Regions from separate parts of the Bacillus altitudinis genome, predicted to be linked through region 2. Evidence: predicted binding sites of a transcription regulator. Region 2 holds the regulator's gene; the other holds the start of a gene.
The links. The regulator NrdR, encoded in region 2, represses ribonucleotide reductase genes. The targets are predictions, from matches to a motif close to AACACNATATATNGTGTT.
Positions count from the first base shown of each region.

Region 1: nrdI (class Ib ribonucleoside-diphosphate reductase assembly flavoprotein NrdI) is a predicted target of NrdR. The motif match lies at 2,425-2,442, and genes of this name have one in related genera.

Region 1 is NZ_CP009108.1:2,616,495-2,623,365, forward strand. It holds gene ID12_RS13110 (YmaF family protein) at 1-168, shown strand, start outside; gene miaA (tRNA (adenosine(37)-N6)-dimethylallyltransferase MiaA) at 237-1,187, shown strand; gene hfq (RNA chaperone Hfq) at 1,213-1,434, shown strand; gene ID12_RS13125 (YmzC family protein) at 1,596-1,928, shown strand; gene ID12_RS13130 (hypothetical protein) at 2,008-2,220, shown strand; gene nrdI (class Ib ribonucleoside-diphosphate reductase assembly flavoprotein NrdI) at 2,486-2,878, shown strand; gene nrdE (class 1b ribonucleoside-diphosphate reductase subunit alpha) at 2,838-4,940, shown strand; gene nrdF (class 1b ribonucleoside-diphosphate reductase subunit beta) at 4,958-5,938, shown strand; gene ID12_RS13150 (hypothetical protein) at 6,023-6,640, shown strand; gene ID12_RS13155 (N-acetylmuramoyl-L-alanine amidase) at 6,696-6,871, opposite strand, start outside.
Region 2 is NZ_CP009108.1:3,483,438-3,490,308, reverse strand. It holds gene ID12_RS17620 (glyceraldehyde-3-phosphate dehydrogenase) at 1-816, shown strand, start outside; gene speD (adenosylmethionine decarboxylase) at 1,052-1,432, shown strand; gene ID12_RS17610 (hypothetical protein) at 1,618-2,004, shown strand; gene nrdR (transcriptional regulator NrdR) at 2,009-2,467, shown strand; gene dnaB (replicative helicase loading/DNA remodeling protein DnaB) at 2,567-3,988, shown strand; gene dnaI (primosomal protein DnaI) at 4,006-4,935, shown strand; gene ID12_RS17590 (TVP38/TMEM64 family protein) at 4,968-5,606, shown strand; gene ytxC (putative sporulation protein YtxC) at 5,667-6,536, shown strand; T-box leader at 6,580-6,827, shown strand.

The DNA of each region.
Region 1 (6,871 bases), 870 kb from region 2:
ACGCACTACCATGAAATTGAGGAAGTCACGTTTTCTGCCTATACCGACTCTGTCCCGATTCCATACGGGGGAGTCGTTTACAGTCCAGATGAAGAAAGGCCAACGCATAAGCACCGTTTAAAAGGAAAGACATATGAAGTGGTCGGGAATGAACCACTTGGCTGGTGACGGGAGGATATAGGAGAGAAAGAGAAGTTATGCTATACTGTAGGCAGTTTGTAAAAGAGAGTGATGTTATGAAAAAACAACCAGTGATTGTATTAGTAGGTCCGACGGCTGTCGGAAAAACAAAGCTGAGCATTGATATAGCGAAAGCATTTAATGGAGAAATTATCAGCGGGGATTCCATGCAGATCTATAAAGGAATGGATATTGGCACAGCGAAAATCACCCCTGAAGAAATGAATGGCGTACCGCACCATTTAATCGATATTAAACAACCGGATGAATCGTTTTCTACAGCTGAATTTCAGCAGCTTGTCCGCTTAAAAATCAAAGAGATAGCTGCGAGAGGGAATACGCCCATGATTGTTGGTGGAACTGGGCTATATATTCAGTCTGTTTTATATGATTACACGTTTACTGATGAGAAAAGTGATCCTGCTTTTAGAGAAGAGATGACGCTGTTTAAGCAGCAGCATGGACCGATCAAACTGTATGAAAAGCTAAAAGAAGCCGATCCTGACGCTGCAAAAGCGATTCATCCGAATAACGTCCGCCGCGTGATCAGGGCGCTTGAAATCATCCATACAACAGGTCAGAAAATGTCTGATATGCAAAACGGGCATCAAGAAGTTCCTCTTTATGATACTGCCTTCATTGGGCTGAAAATGGACCGAGAGCTTTTGTACGAGCGCATTCATCAAAGAATTGATATGATGTTAGATGAAGGCTTAATTGAAGAAGTGAGCGCACTTTATCAATCTGGTTTGAAAGATTGTCAGTCTGTTCAAGCGATTGGTTATAAAGAGTTGTATGCCTATTTTCAAGGCAACTGCTCACTTGATGAAGCCATCCAGCAATTAAAACAAAATTCCCGCAGATATGCGAAGCGTCAGTTTACGTGGTTCCGTAATAAAATGGATGTCACCTGGTTTGATATGACACCACCTTGCCACTTTTCGGACAAAAAAGAGGAAATTTTCGCATATATAGCAGGAAAGCTTGGACTTAAAGCGAAACTGTAGTTATCAGAATCAAGGAGGACGAAACATGAAACCGATTAATATTCAGGACCAATTTTTGAATCAGATCCGCAAAGACAATACATTTGTCACAGTATTTTTACTGAATGGCTTTCAGCTTCGCGGTCAAGTAAAGGGATTTGACAATTTCACGGTGCTGCTTGAGACAGAAGGGAAGCAGCAGCTTATTTATAAACATGCGATTTCAACATTTGCACCTCAAAAAAATGTAAATCTTGAATTAGAATAAACACCCGTTTTCACCAATAGCCCCATGCAGCTGCGAATAAACCGGCCGAAACCCGCTACGTTTTTTGTCAGTGCAGAGGGGCTATTTTGCATGCCATGAAACTTTTCTGTCCAAGTTGCGTATAAATCCTTATTGGACATTTAAAAGGTGAGGGGATTTATATGGAAAATGCAGAGCTTGAATTGAGAAGGATTCGAGTGATCCTTCTTTTGATTGGAATCGTTGTCTTATTTGGAGCATGCGCCATCTCGAACATCGAAACGAGACAAGAAAGTTGGCATAACCATTCTGGTGAGCATGATGGGAGCCATGTTGATGGTCTTTTACCATCATCTGTTGCGCTAAAAAATAATCACATTGCTGTTGTAAAAGATGATGAAGTACATGTATACCGGTTTGATGAAAAAGAAGGAGAGCTGACGCTCATTACGACAAAATACATAGATGAATGGGATGAAGATGATGGTGATAGTGAAGACTTTGATGAAGAGTAAGCACGTAAATTTACAAATGAATGTGAAGTCGCTACACTATAAACATGCATCAGACATCTAGACAGAAAAGGATGAGTTCATGACACACAAAATTAAAATTAATCATTGGGAACAAACTTGTGAAGATGACTCCTGTTTCGAATATGGAACAAGCGTTTCTGTAAACGGGAAAGAGTTAGTAAGAGAAGCCTCGATCGTCTCTGCGCTTGAAGCGGTGCTGAAAGAATTAGGTGTTGAAGTGGAAATAACAGAAGTGTCAGAAGATTTACAGTGCGATGCCTACAAAAAATAAAACAAAAAGTCTAGTCTACTAAGCGATTTTTTTTCGTGTTATGATAGATTTCGGTTTCAGTTGAATAGGGAGTAGGGCAGTCTATTTTTAGAACCTGCTCTGCTCTATTTATTTGAACGTACGAGTTCGGCTATGAATGTTCGGCCGGGTTGGTTGATTTTTTTCGTTTCGAGCATCTATATGTTGTGTTTTGAAAAAACATAGTATACTATATATAGTGAATAGCGGAATGATCAACAATACTAAAAACTAGGTCGTGATGGAATTGATTCAAATCGTATTTGATTCAAAAACAGGAAATGTTCAACGCTTTTTGGACAAGACCCCTTTTACAGACAAACGAAAATTGACTGGAGAAGAGTTTTTGGATACGCCGTTTATTCTCGTCACCTTTACGACAGGATTTGGACAAGTCCCTGGTACCACTCAGTCATTTTTAGAGAAAAATGCGCACCTTTTACTAGGTGTAGCGGTGAGTGGGAACAAAGTGTGGGGAGATAACTTTGCCAAAAGCGCCGATACGATTTCTAAACAATATCAAGTTCCTATTTTGCACACCTTTGAACTAAGCGGAACAAAAAGGGATGTTGAATTGTTTACACAGGAGGTAGAAAGAATTGTCACAAAATCAGGTTCCAAAGTGGATACAATTAAATAACGAGATTATGATTCAAAAAGAAGGAAAGTTTCAGTTCGACAAGGACAAAGAAGCTGTACATAGTTATTTCGTAGATTATATTAATCAAAACACGGTCTTCTTTCATAATCTAGAAGAGAAGATTGATTACTTAATAGAAAACGACTACTATGAGGAAGAATTTTTAAGACAATACAGCATGTCAGATATTAAAGAAGTATTTGAAGCTGCATATGCCAAGAAATTTAGATTCCCATCATTTATGAGTGCGTTTAAGTTTTACAATGACTATGCACTGAAAACAAATGACAAAAAGAAAATCCTTGAACGCTATGAAGACCGCATTTCAGTTGTGGCTCTTTTCTTTGCGGGCGGAGACAAAAAGAAAGCACTTGAGTTTGTGGAACTGATGATCAACCAAGAGTATCAGCCAAGTACACCAACATTCTTAAACGCAGGCCGTAAAAGACGTGGTGAGCTGGTGAGCTGCTTCTTGCTTGAAGTGAATGACTCATTAAACGATATCTCAAGAGCCATTGATATTTCCATGCAGCTGTCTAAATTAGGCGGCGGCGTCAGCTTGAACCTTTCAAAGCTTCGTGCGAAAGGTGAAGCGATCAAAGATGTTGAAAATGCGACCAAAGGTGTCGTAGGCGTCATGAAACTTCTTGATAATGCATTCCGATATGCAGATCAAATGGGACAAAGACAAGGTTCAGGAAGTGCGTACTTGAATATTTTCCACAGAGATATTAATGATTTCTTAGATACGAAAAAGATCTCTGCGGATGAAGATGTTCGTGTGAAAACACTTTCGATCGGTGTCGTCATTCCAGATAAATTTATCGAGCTTGCTAGAGAAGATAAAACAGCTTACACATTCTATCCTCATACAGTTTATAAAGCTTATGGACAGCATCTTGATGAGATGGATATGGAAGAAATGTATGACGAGCTTGTAGAAAACCCGAAAGTCAAAAAAGAAAAAGTCAATCCGAGAAAACTTCTTGAAAAATTAGCTGTTCTGCGCTCAGAATCAGGCTATCCATATATCATGTTCCAAGATAATGTGAATAGAGAGCACGCTCTGAACCATATTTCACGTGTGAAATTCTCAAACCTTTGCTCAGAAGTACTTCAAGCTTCAGAAGTCTCTTCTTACACGGACTATGATCAAGATGATGAGATCGGACTTGATATTTCTTGTAACCTTGGTTCTTTAAATATCATGAACGTGATGAAAAACAAATCCATTGAAAAAACAGTTAAGCTTGCAACGGACTCACTCACACTTGTGTCTGAAACAACAGATATCCGCAATGCACCAGCTGTTAGAAAAGCGAACAAAGCGATGAAGTCAATTGGACTTGGTGCGATGAACCTTCATGGGTATTTAGCTCAAAACCAAATCGCTTATGAAAGTGAAGAAGCAAGAGATTTCGCTAATACGTTCTTTATGATGGTGAACTATTACTCCATTAAGCGTTCAAGTGAACTTGCAAAAGAAAAAGGGGAAACATTCCACCGTTATGAGGGCTCTGGTTATGCAACAGGTGAGTACTTCAATAAATACGTAGAAAATGATTTCACTCCAAAAACAGAAAAAGCAGCTGCGCTATTTGAAGGCATGCACATTCCAACAAAAGAAGATTGGGCAGCACTCAAAGATTTTGTAGCGGAAAATGGCATGTACCATAGCTATCGATTATGTATTGCGCCAACAGGTTCTATTTCGTATGTTCAATCGGCAACAGCTTCTGTAATGCCAATTATGGAACGTATCGAAGAAAGAACATACGGAAACAGCAAAACGTATTATCCAATGCCAGGACTTTCAGCACAAAACTGGTTCTTCTATAAAGAAGCATACGATATGGACATGTTTAAAGTAGTCGATATGATCGCAACCATTCAGCAGCACGTCGATCAAGGAATTAGCTTTACATTATTCCTAAAAGATACGATGACAACGCGTGACTTAAACCGCATCGATCTTTATGCACACCATAAAGGCATTAAGACACTTTATTATGCAAGAACGAAGGATACAGGGCAGGAAGGCTGTCTTTCTTGTGTTGTTTGATTAAAGGAGAGTTTAACGTGACAAAAATTTATGATGCAGCCAACTGGTCAAAACACGAAGACGATTTTACACAAATGTTTTACAACCAAAACGTCAAGCAATTCTGGCTTCCAGAAGAGATTTCCTTAAACGGGGATCTCTTAACATGGAAATATTTAGGTGAAGAAGAGCGAGATACGTACATGAAGGTACTGGCTGGACTGACGTTACTTGATACAGAACAAGGAAATACAGGAATGCCGATAGTGGCTGAACATGTGGACGGTCATCAGCGTAAAGCCGTGTTAAACTTTATGGCCATGATGGAAAATGCCGTGCATGCAAAATCATACTCAAATATCTTCATGACGCTTGCACCGACTGAAACGATTAGTGAAGTATTTGAATGGGTCAAGAAAAATAAATTCTTGCAAAAGAAAGCAGATATGATTGTAGGTCTGTACCGTTCCATTCAAAAGGATGACCCGATTTCCTTATTTAAAGCAATGGTTGCTTCAGTGTATTTAGAAAGCTTCCTATTCTATAGCGGCTTTTACTACCCGCTATATTTCTACGGTCAAGGAAAGCTCATGCAAAGTGGTGAAATCATTAACTTGATTTTGCGCGATGAAGCGATTCACGGTGTGTATGTTGGATTGTTAGCACAAGAAATTTACAACAAACAAACACCTGACGTGCAAAAAGAGCTTTATGATTTCTCTATCGATCTGCTTAATGAGCTTTATGAAAATGAACTTCATTACACTGAGGATATTTATGACCAAGTCAATTTATCGCATGATGTGAAAAAGTTCATTCGTTACAATGCCAATAAAGCGTTAATGAACCTTGGATTTGCCCCTTACTTTGAAGAAGAAGAGATCAACCCAATTGTATTGAACGGACTCAATACAAAAACAAAGTCACATGACTTCTTCTCAATGAAAGGGAACGGCTACAAAAAAGCAACAGTTGAGCCGTTAAAAGATGATGATTTCTTCTTTGGAGATGAATCATAAGTAAAACGCAAAAGTCAAAACGCATCACTCGTTTTGGCTTTTTGCCATTTCTAACAATGTGTTACATACTGGAGGTTACCGAACATGGGAAAAATGGACGAAATCATTTTAGTTGCACCGCGCGCACGCTTGTTCCAAAACGAAACACTTGCGTTTAATGGTGTGAATAGTGAAGAGAAAACAATCAGCACCATAATGAAAGAAATCGAAGAGCACTTCGAACAGATGCGAAGAGGCGATGCAGAAGAAAATCCTGACTTCAAACAGCCGATACCTTATGTCGTGATTAAGCGTGAGGACGAAGTGTATGTATATGAAAGACTTCAAGGCGGGGGAGAGACTCGCTTACATCATAAGTTATCTCTTGGCTTTGGCGGTCATATGAATTTCATTGAAGGAAAAAAATTTGCTGAGATTCTAAAAGAAAATACCGATCGTGAACTGGACGAGGAACTTTCGATTCAAGAAGAAGACAAACTTGAGATGAAAACCCTTGGACTTATTAATGATGATGACAACAGTGTCGGCCGTGTGCACATCGGACTGTTATCAGCCCTTGAATTATCACCGGGTGCTCATGTAGAAGTAAAAGAAACAGATCAAATCTCAGGCAAATGGATGAAAGTAACAGATTTGAAAAAGCCTGAGTACTTCGATCATCTTGAAACATGGTCTCAATTTGTCGTGAACATTTTAGCATAATTGGATAGACAACAAACCGGCTCTAAAGATGACTTGAGCCGGTTTGTTTTTTAGATTATTGAAAAACGAATGCGTCGTGACCGGCCTGCTTTAATCGAGCGACGAGGTCATCTGCATTTTGCTTTGAACGGAAAGCGCCAGCTTGGACTCGGTACATGCCGCTATCCAGTACGACCAGCGCTTCAAATCCTTTGGATCTGAGTGTAGCTGCTAGTTCATCCGCATTGGCTT
Region 2 (6,871 bases):
AAAAGAGTGCTTTTGCTCAATAATAGAGACCCAAAGCAGCTTCCATGGGGAGAGCTTGGGATTGATATCGTGATCGAAGCAACAGGGAAATTTAATTCAAAAGATCAAGCGATGGGCCATATAGATGCCGGAGCGAAAAAGGTCGTACTTACAGCTCCAGGTAAAAATGAAGACGTTACAATTGTAATGGGTGTCAATGAGGATGATCTTGATCCTGAAAAGCACGTCGTTATTTCAAACGCATCTTGTACAACAAACTGCTTAGCACCAGTTGTCAAGCTGTTAGATGATGAATTTGGCATCGACAACGGCTTAATGACAACGGTTCATGCTTATACAAATGATCAAAAAAATATCGACAACCCCCACAAGGATTTGCGCCGGGCAAGAGCATGTGCCCAGTCCATCATTCCAACGACGACGGGTGCCGCTAAAGCGCTTTCTTTAGTGCTGCCGCACATGAAAGGGAAATTACATGGACTTGCACTTCGCGTACCGGTTTCAAATGTGTCGATGGTTGATCTTGTGGTCGACTTGAAAAAAGATGTCACGGCAGAAGAGGTCAATGCTGCCTTTGCAACGGCTTCAAAAACATCTCTTGCTGGCATATTAGATTACACCGATGAACCACTTGTCTCCACAGACTTTAACACAAACCCTTATTCTGCTGTCGTTGATGGACTCACAACGATGGTGATGGAAGGCAGAAAAGTAAAAGTTCTTGCATGGTATGACAATGAATGGGGCTATTCTTGCAGAGTGGTTGATCTTGTAAAGTTTGTTGGTTCCCAGATGAAAGAGCTTTCAGCTGTTTGAAATGAAGAAGACTGAACGTCCCTTTTCAAGAAATGAGAGAAAATCCCACTAAAAACACAGCTTGCAAAATGGGTCTAAACAAAGTATACTATTTTTCGTGAACTTCTTGTTCGCAGACTCATTCGGGTATACTTAAAGGGTTAGGACCTCTTTGGACTAACTTTCCCCCGTGGTATATGTCCGGTCCGGCTGCTTAGAACTTCACTCTTTCATTCTTGTTTAAGGGGGGTCCATGATGGAAACAATCGGACGTCACGTTATCTCCGAGTTATGGGGATGCGACTGTGATAAACTGAACGACATGGATTTTATTGAAAAAACGTTTGTAAATGCAGCTTTGAAATCAGGAGCTGAAGTAAGAGAGGTTGCTTTTCACAAATTTGCACCTCAAGGAGTAAGTGGAGTTGTCATTATTTCTGAATCTCATCTGACAATTCACAGCTTTCCTGAACATGGTTATGCGAGCATAGATGTTTATACTTGCGGCGATCTAGATCCGAATATTGCAGCAGATCATATCGGAGATGAACTAGGTGCTGAAACAAGAGAAAACATCGAAATTCCTCGAGGCATGGGACCTGTACAAGTGAAACAGGCGCAAGCCAAAGCACTGTAAACATAAAAAAGATTGCAATGGGAGCTGGCCAAAAGCATTAAATGCCTTTGTGTTATGCTCCTTTTTATATTTGTTCCATACACGGGCATCCAGCATGATCTAACCTGTCTATACTTTTGTTCTAGGAAAACAAAGGTTTTTTTTATAAAATAAAGAAGAGGGTTTATGACAAAGGGGATACGTGTATGACTTTAGGGCAAAAGCTAAAACGATTCATTTCAAATCATACAGAAACATCTGACCATCATCCAGTGTCAGAACTGAAAAGCCATTACTACAAATCGACACAAACTCAAGTTTTTCAAGCGGTAGAAGCCGTTCTTTCAAGAAACGATTCCTATCAAGTGACATCTGTTTCAGCAGAACGAGGTGAAATCAGCGCAAACATACGAACGCCGAAAAAAGCTTTTCTCGTGGCGACTGTCATTTCAATTCGTCCTTTTGAAACAGCTGTCGATTTTAATGTGACAACAGAAACAGCGCTGCCAACAGACTTTGGCTACAGTCAAAAGGCTGTTTTGTCCCTCTATAAAGAACTAGACAAACAACTTCCAAGAAGAGATCGGAGCTGATGAAATGAAATGTCCCACATGTCAGCACCTTGGCACAAGGGTGCTTGATTCAAGACCAGTAGATGAAGGGAAGTCCATCCGTCGCAGAAGAGAGTGTGAAAGCTGTCAATATCGCTTTACGACGTTTGAAAAATTAGAAGAATTGCCATTGATAGTGGTGAAAAAAGAAGGAATTCGAGAAGAATTCAGCCGGGAAAAGATGCTGAGAGGCCTCATCAAAGCGTGTGAAAAACGTCCTGTCGCTTTAAAACAGCTTGAGGATGTCTGTTTTAACATCGAGAAGGAATTGCGTAACCAAGGCATGTCAGAGGTGAAAAGCGAGCTTGTAGGGGAAATGGTGATGGACGAGCTGGCGAAAATTGATGAAGTGTCTTACGTCAGGTTTGCCTCGGTTTACCGTCAGTTTAAAGATATCAATGTATTTATTGATGAATTAAAAGATTTATTAAAGAAAGAACGCTAAAAAAGAGCTGAAGATTCTTCATGCTCTTTTTCCTGCGTAAAGCGTAAAACGCAAAAAGAGTGTACAATGAAGACAACCGTATTAAGGGAGGATCAGCATATGACAGAGCATTGGAAGGAAGTGCTAGCCGTCGATCCGTATGTCGTCAAAAGCGCTTCATTGCTCGGTGACATCGATAGACAGCTTATTACTCTTTTATATCAGCCGCTTATTGGCATGTCCGCTTTCAGTTTATACATGACGCTGTGGGGAGAGCTGGAACAAAATCGAATGTGGGGGAAACCCGCACCTCACCGTCAGCTGATGGTGATGCTGCAAACGAATTTAAATGATATTTTTGAGGAGCGCTTAAAGCTTGAAGCGATCGGATTACTCCGCACATATGAACAGGAAACGGAAGAAGGCAGACTGTTTACATATGAGCTCGTGCCGCCGCTGAGACCGGATGAATTTTTCCAAGACGGTATGCTGAATGTCCTTTTGTATCATCGGGTAGAGAAAGCAAAATATATGCAGCTTCGTGATTATTTTTCTTATCCAGGAGTTCCTGCTGATGCAAAGAACATCTCCCGATCGTTTGAAGAAGTGTTTCACGTCTTGCAGCCAGGAGAGCGCAAGATGACAGAGGAAATCAATCAGGCGTCATCGCTTGACGAGGGCTACGAATATGTGACAGTTGGCTCAAGTCAGCCTGCACCGCTTTCAGATGAATCTTTTGATTTTGATCTATTGTTAGCAGGCATGTCGGATATGATGATTCCGAGAAAGGCTTTGACAAAGCAAGTGAAAGAGACAATTAAGAAGTTAGCGGTCGTCTATGGCATCACCCCACTGCAAATGCAAAATATTGTCGCAGGTGCCTGTGGTTCAGATCAGATGATATCAACTGAGGATCTGCGAAAAGCAGCGAGAGACTGGTATCAAATTGAATACAGAGGTGAACAGCCGAAGCTGATTGATCAAAAACAGCCAAGGCATTTACGTCACAATGTCACGCAGAATTCAGGTGCAGATGCGCCTGATGCGAAATTGATTGAAAAGCTTGATCATATTTCGCCTAGAGAGCTTCTAAAAGATATGGCAGATGGCATTGAGCCGACGTATGCAGACTTAAGAATTGTTGAAGATATTATGCTTGAGCAGCAGCTAGAGCCTGGGGTCATGAATGTCTTGATCTACTATACACTGCTAAAAACGGATATGAAGCTGTCCAAAACATATATGCAGAAAATTGCCGCCCACTGGGTGCGAAAGAAAATTAAAACCGTGGCAGCTGCTATGAAAATTGCCAAAGAAGAGAATAGGCAAATGACAGAATGGGCGCAGCAAAAAAATAAGCGTCAATCATATGGATCAGGAAAAGTGATCCGCGAGGAGAAGCTGCCTGACTGGATGAAAGAAGCTGAAACGAAAGAACAGCCAAAAGAACAGACAGATAACTTGTCTACAGAGGACCTCGAACGAGAAAAAGAAAAATTGTTAGATCAGTTTAATAATATGAAAAAGTACAATGCACATTAATGTGAGGTGAGATGGAGATGAAACCGATCGGTCGTTCATTTGATCAGCTAAAAGGGCGGGTAGATTTTCGCGTGAGATACAATCAGATTAAAGAAAGTGTCCTAGCTGATGAAGATGTAAAAGCTTTCTTAAAGGAGCATCAAGAGGACATCCAAGAAGACATGATCAATCGCAGCTTGAACAGGCTCTTTGAATATGTACAACAATCAAAGGGCTGTTCTTACTGCTTAGAGGAAGAGAATGTAAATGTCATTTTAGACGGGTATCACCCGAAGCTTGTGATCAAAGGTCAGAGCATTGATATTGAATATTCCCCTTGTCCTGTCAAACTGCGGCTTGATAGACAGAAAAAACAGCAAGAACTCATGAAAAGCATGTACATTCCGCAGAATGTTCTTCAAGCGACGTTTGCTGATTTAAATGTGGTTGGAAGACAAGAAGTCATTCAAAAAGTAGGTCAATTCCTGCAAAGTTATGATGAAACAGGTAAGGGCAAAGGCCTCTATTTACACGGGAAGTTTGGGGTCGGAAAAACATTTATTCTGGCAGCAATTGCGCAGCAGTTAGCGGTAAAAGAGTATCCATCTCTCCTTGTATACGTACCTGAATTTGTGAGAGAGTTAAAAAATTCGTTAGCCGATCATACACTCGAAGAGAAGCTGAATATGGTCAAATCAACACCAATTTTAATGCTTGATGATATTGGAGCAGAGTCGATGACAAGCTGGGTACGAGATGAACTTTTAGGAACAATCTTGCAATACCGCATGGCAGAGCAGCTGCCGACTTTTTTCTCTTCTAATTTCTCACCGAATGAGTTAAAGCATCACTTTACGTACTCACAGCGTGGGGAAAAAGAAGAGGTGAAGGCAGCTCGATTAATGGAACGTATTCTCTACCTAGCTGAACCAGTTCTGCTTGAAGGGGAAAATCGCCGTCATTTATAAAAAGATAGGTCACGTGAAGGGGAGCGGATGAAATGAATAAAAGAAAATGGCTGCTTTTCCTCGTGATTGGCGTTCTAGCTGCTGTGCTATGGTGGCTCAACAAACAGCATCTTCAACTGTCGCCGAAAGATGTGAAAAATTGGATTCTTCAATTTGGGATGTTGGCTCCCTTTGTCTTTCTTTTCTTATCACTTTTTCGTCCATTTGTGCTTGTCCCTCTCACCGTCTTTTCGCTAGCAGCAGGTTTGGCATTCGGCAGTGTCCTTGGGACCATTTATGCCTTAGCTGGTGCGACAGCAGGTGCAACAGGATCTTTCCTGCTTGCCTCAACCTTCCGTTCAAACAAGCAGGAAACCGAATCAAGCAATCGGAAGCTAAAAGCGGTGACGTCCCGTATTCAAGAGCATGGATTTCTTTATATCCTCTTATTACGCATTGCGCCCATTCACTTTGATTTTGTCAGTTATGCCGCAGCAGCTTCACGTGCGAATTATCGTGCATTTGCGGCAGCGACTTTTTTAGGATTAATACCTGGTACTGTGGCGTTAAATGTCCTTGGATCAAGCTTTGTAAGCGGAAATTATGCCGCCTTAGCGATTGTTTGTTTGATTTATTTGATCTTTATCTCAGTGCCACTGATTTTAAAAAGAAAGATGCCTGATTTATTTTAGGCGTCTATTTTTTATGTTCCCCCCATATATATGTAACAGATGTCGTTAGGGGGGACAAACATGCTTGAAATAATCTTTGAAGATGAATATGATACCGCCGCTTTTTTACATCTTGCTGAACACTTGGACAGTCGGCATCACATTTCGATTCAACAAGGGAAAGACCGGCTTCTCATAGAAGCGAAGAAATCAGGAGAAGCCATTGAGCACATTGTGCGGACATTACTGATTCACTTTTTTTTGGAATGCAAAGAAAATGAACGCATGCGCAGCATCCTTGAAAACACATACTTATTTAAAGATCCAGAAGAGCAGCACCAAATTCTTTCAATCGCCCATAGCATCATGAAAGGGGATCTAGATGATATTCCTGGAATTCATCAAGACCCGCCGAGGGAGGATCTGTTAAAAAAAGAGCTTGAGACGATTTCTTTACAGAAAGGTGTTTTTTCCATTGGTTCATTTATGACATTTAGGCTCTCAGCGTATGACAGAAGGCTGAAGAACTATGTTGAAGTATCCATCGAAGAATATAAAATGGAACAAGAATATCAAAACTTTATTCAATCCCTTCGAGACTATGTGATGTCAAGAGAACCTAAGCTTGAAAAAGTACATGTTGTGCATCAGGACCGCCTGATGATTTGGGAATTTCGGTACGCTTCTGAGCGTGATCAAAAACAATACATAGACAGACAGTTTGTAAGAGAGCATCCAATGTATATTGATTCGCAGTTGATTGCACCGCTTGTATCCATTGCGCCACAAAAGATTGACCTATTTACAGATGATACGGGTCACTCGATGGTGCAAACCATTCAAAATATTTTTCAAGAAAGAGTTGAGGTATTCCCTCCTCATTCGTTTCAGGAACAGCATGTTCAATTTGTTCCTAGTCATTTGGAAAAGAAAAGTGAAAAGCTTTCTTGATTTTCACGAAAAAACGTTTTATAATACGGTGTAACTTCATACAGAGACCGTATTGATAAGGACATGAACAAATGAACACCCGCTTAAAGAGAGGGAAGCCGTGGCTGAAAGCTTCCTAGCGTAGGACCATTTGCTTTACCACCTTTGAACATCAGCTGTGAACTGTTTAGTAATAGCTGACGGGAATTCCCGTTATTGAACCACAAGCCGTATTTGTTTTTGACAAAGCAAGCTGCAAATACGGGAAAAAGGGTGGAACCACGATTCCGTTTATTCAACCTCGTCCCTTTCCAGGGGGCGGGGTTTTTATATTGCCAAAAAAAGGAGTGACTAGA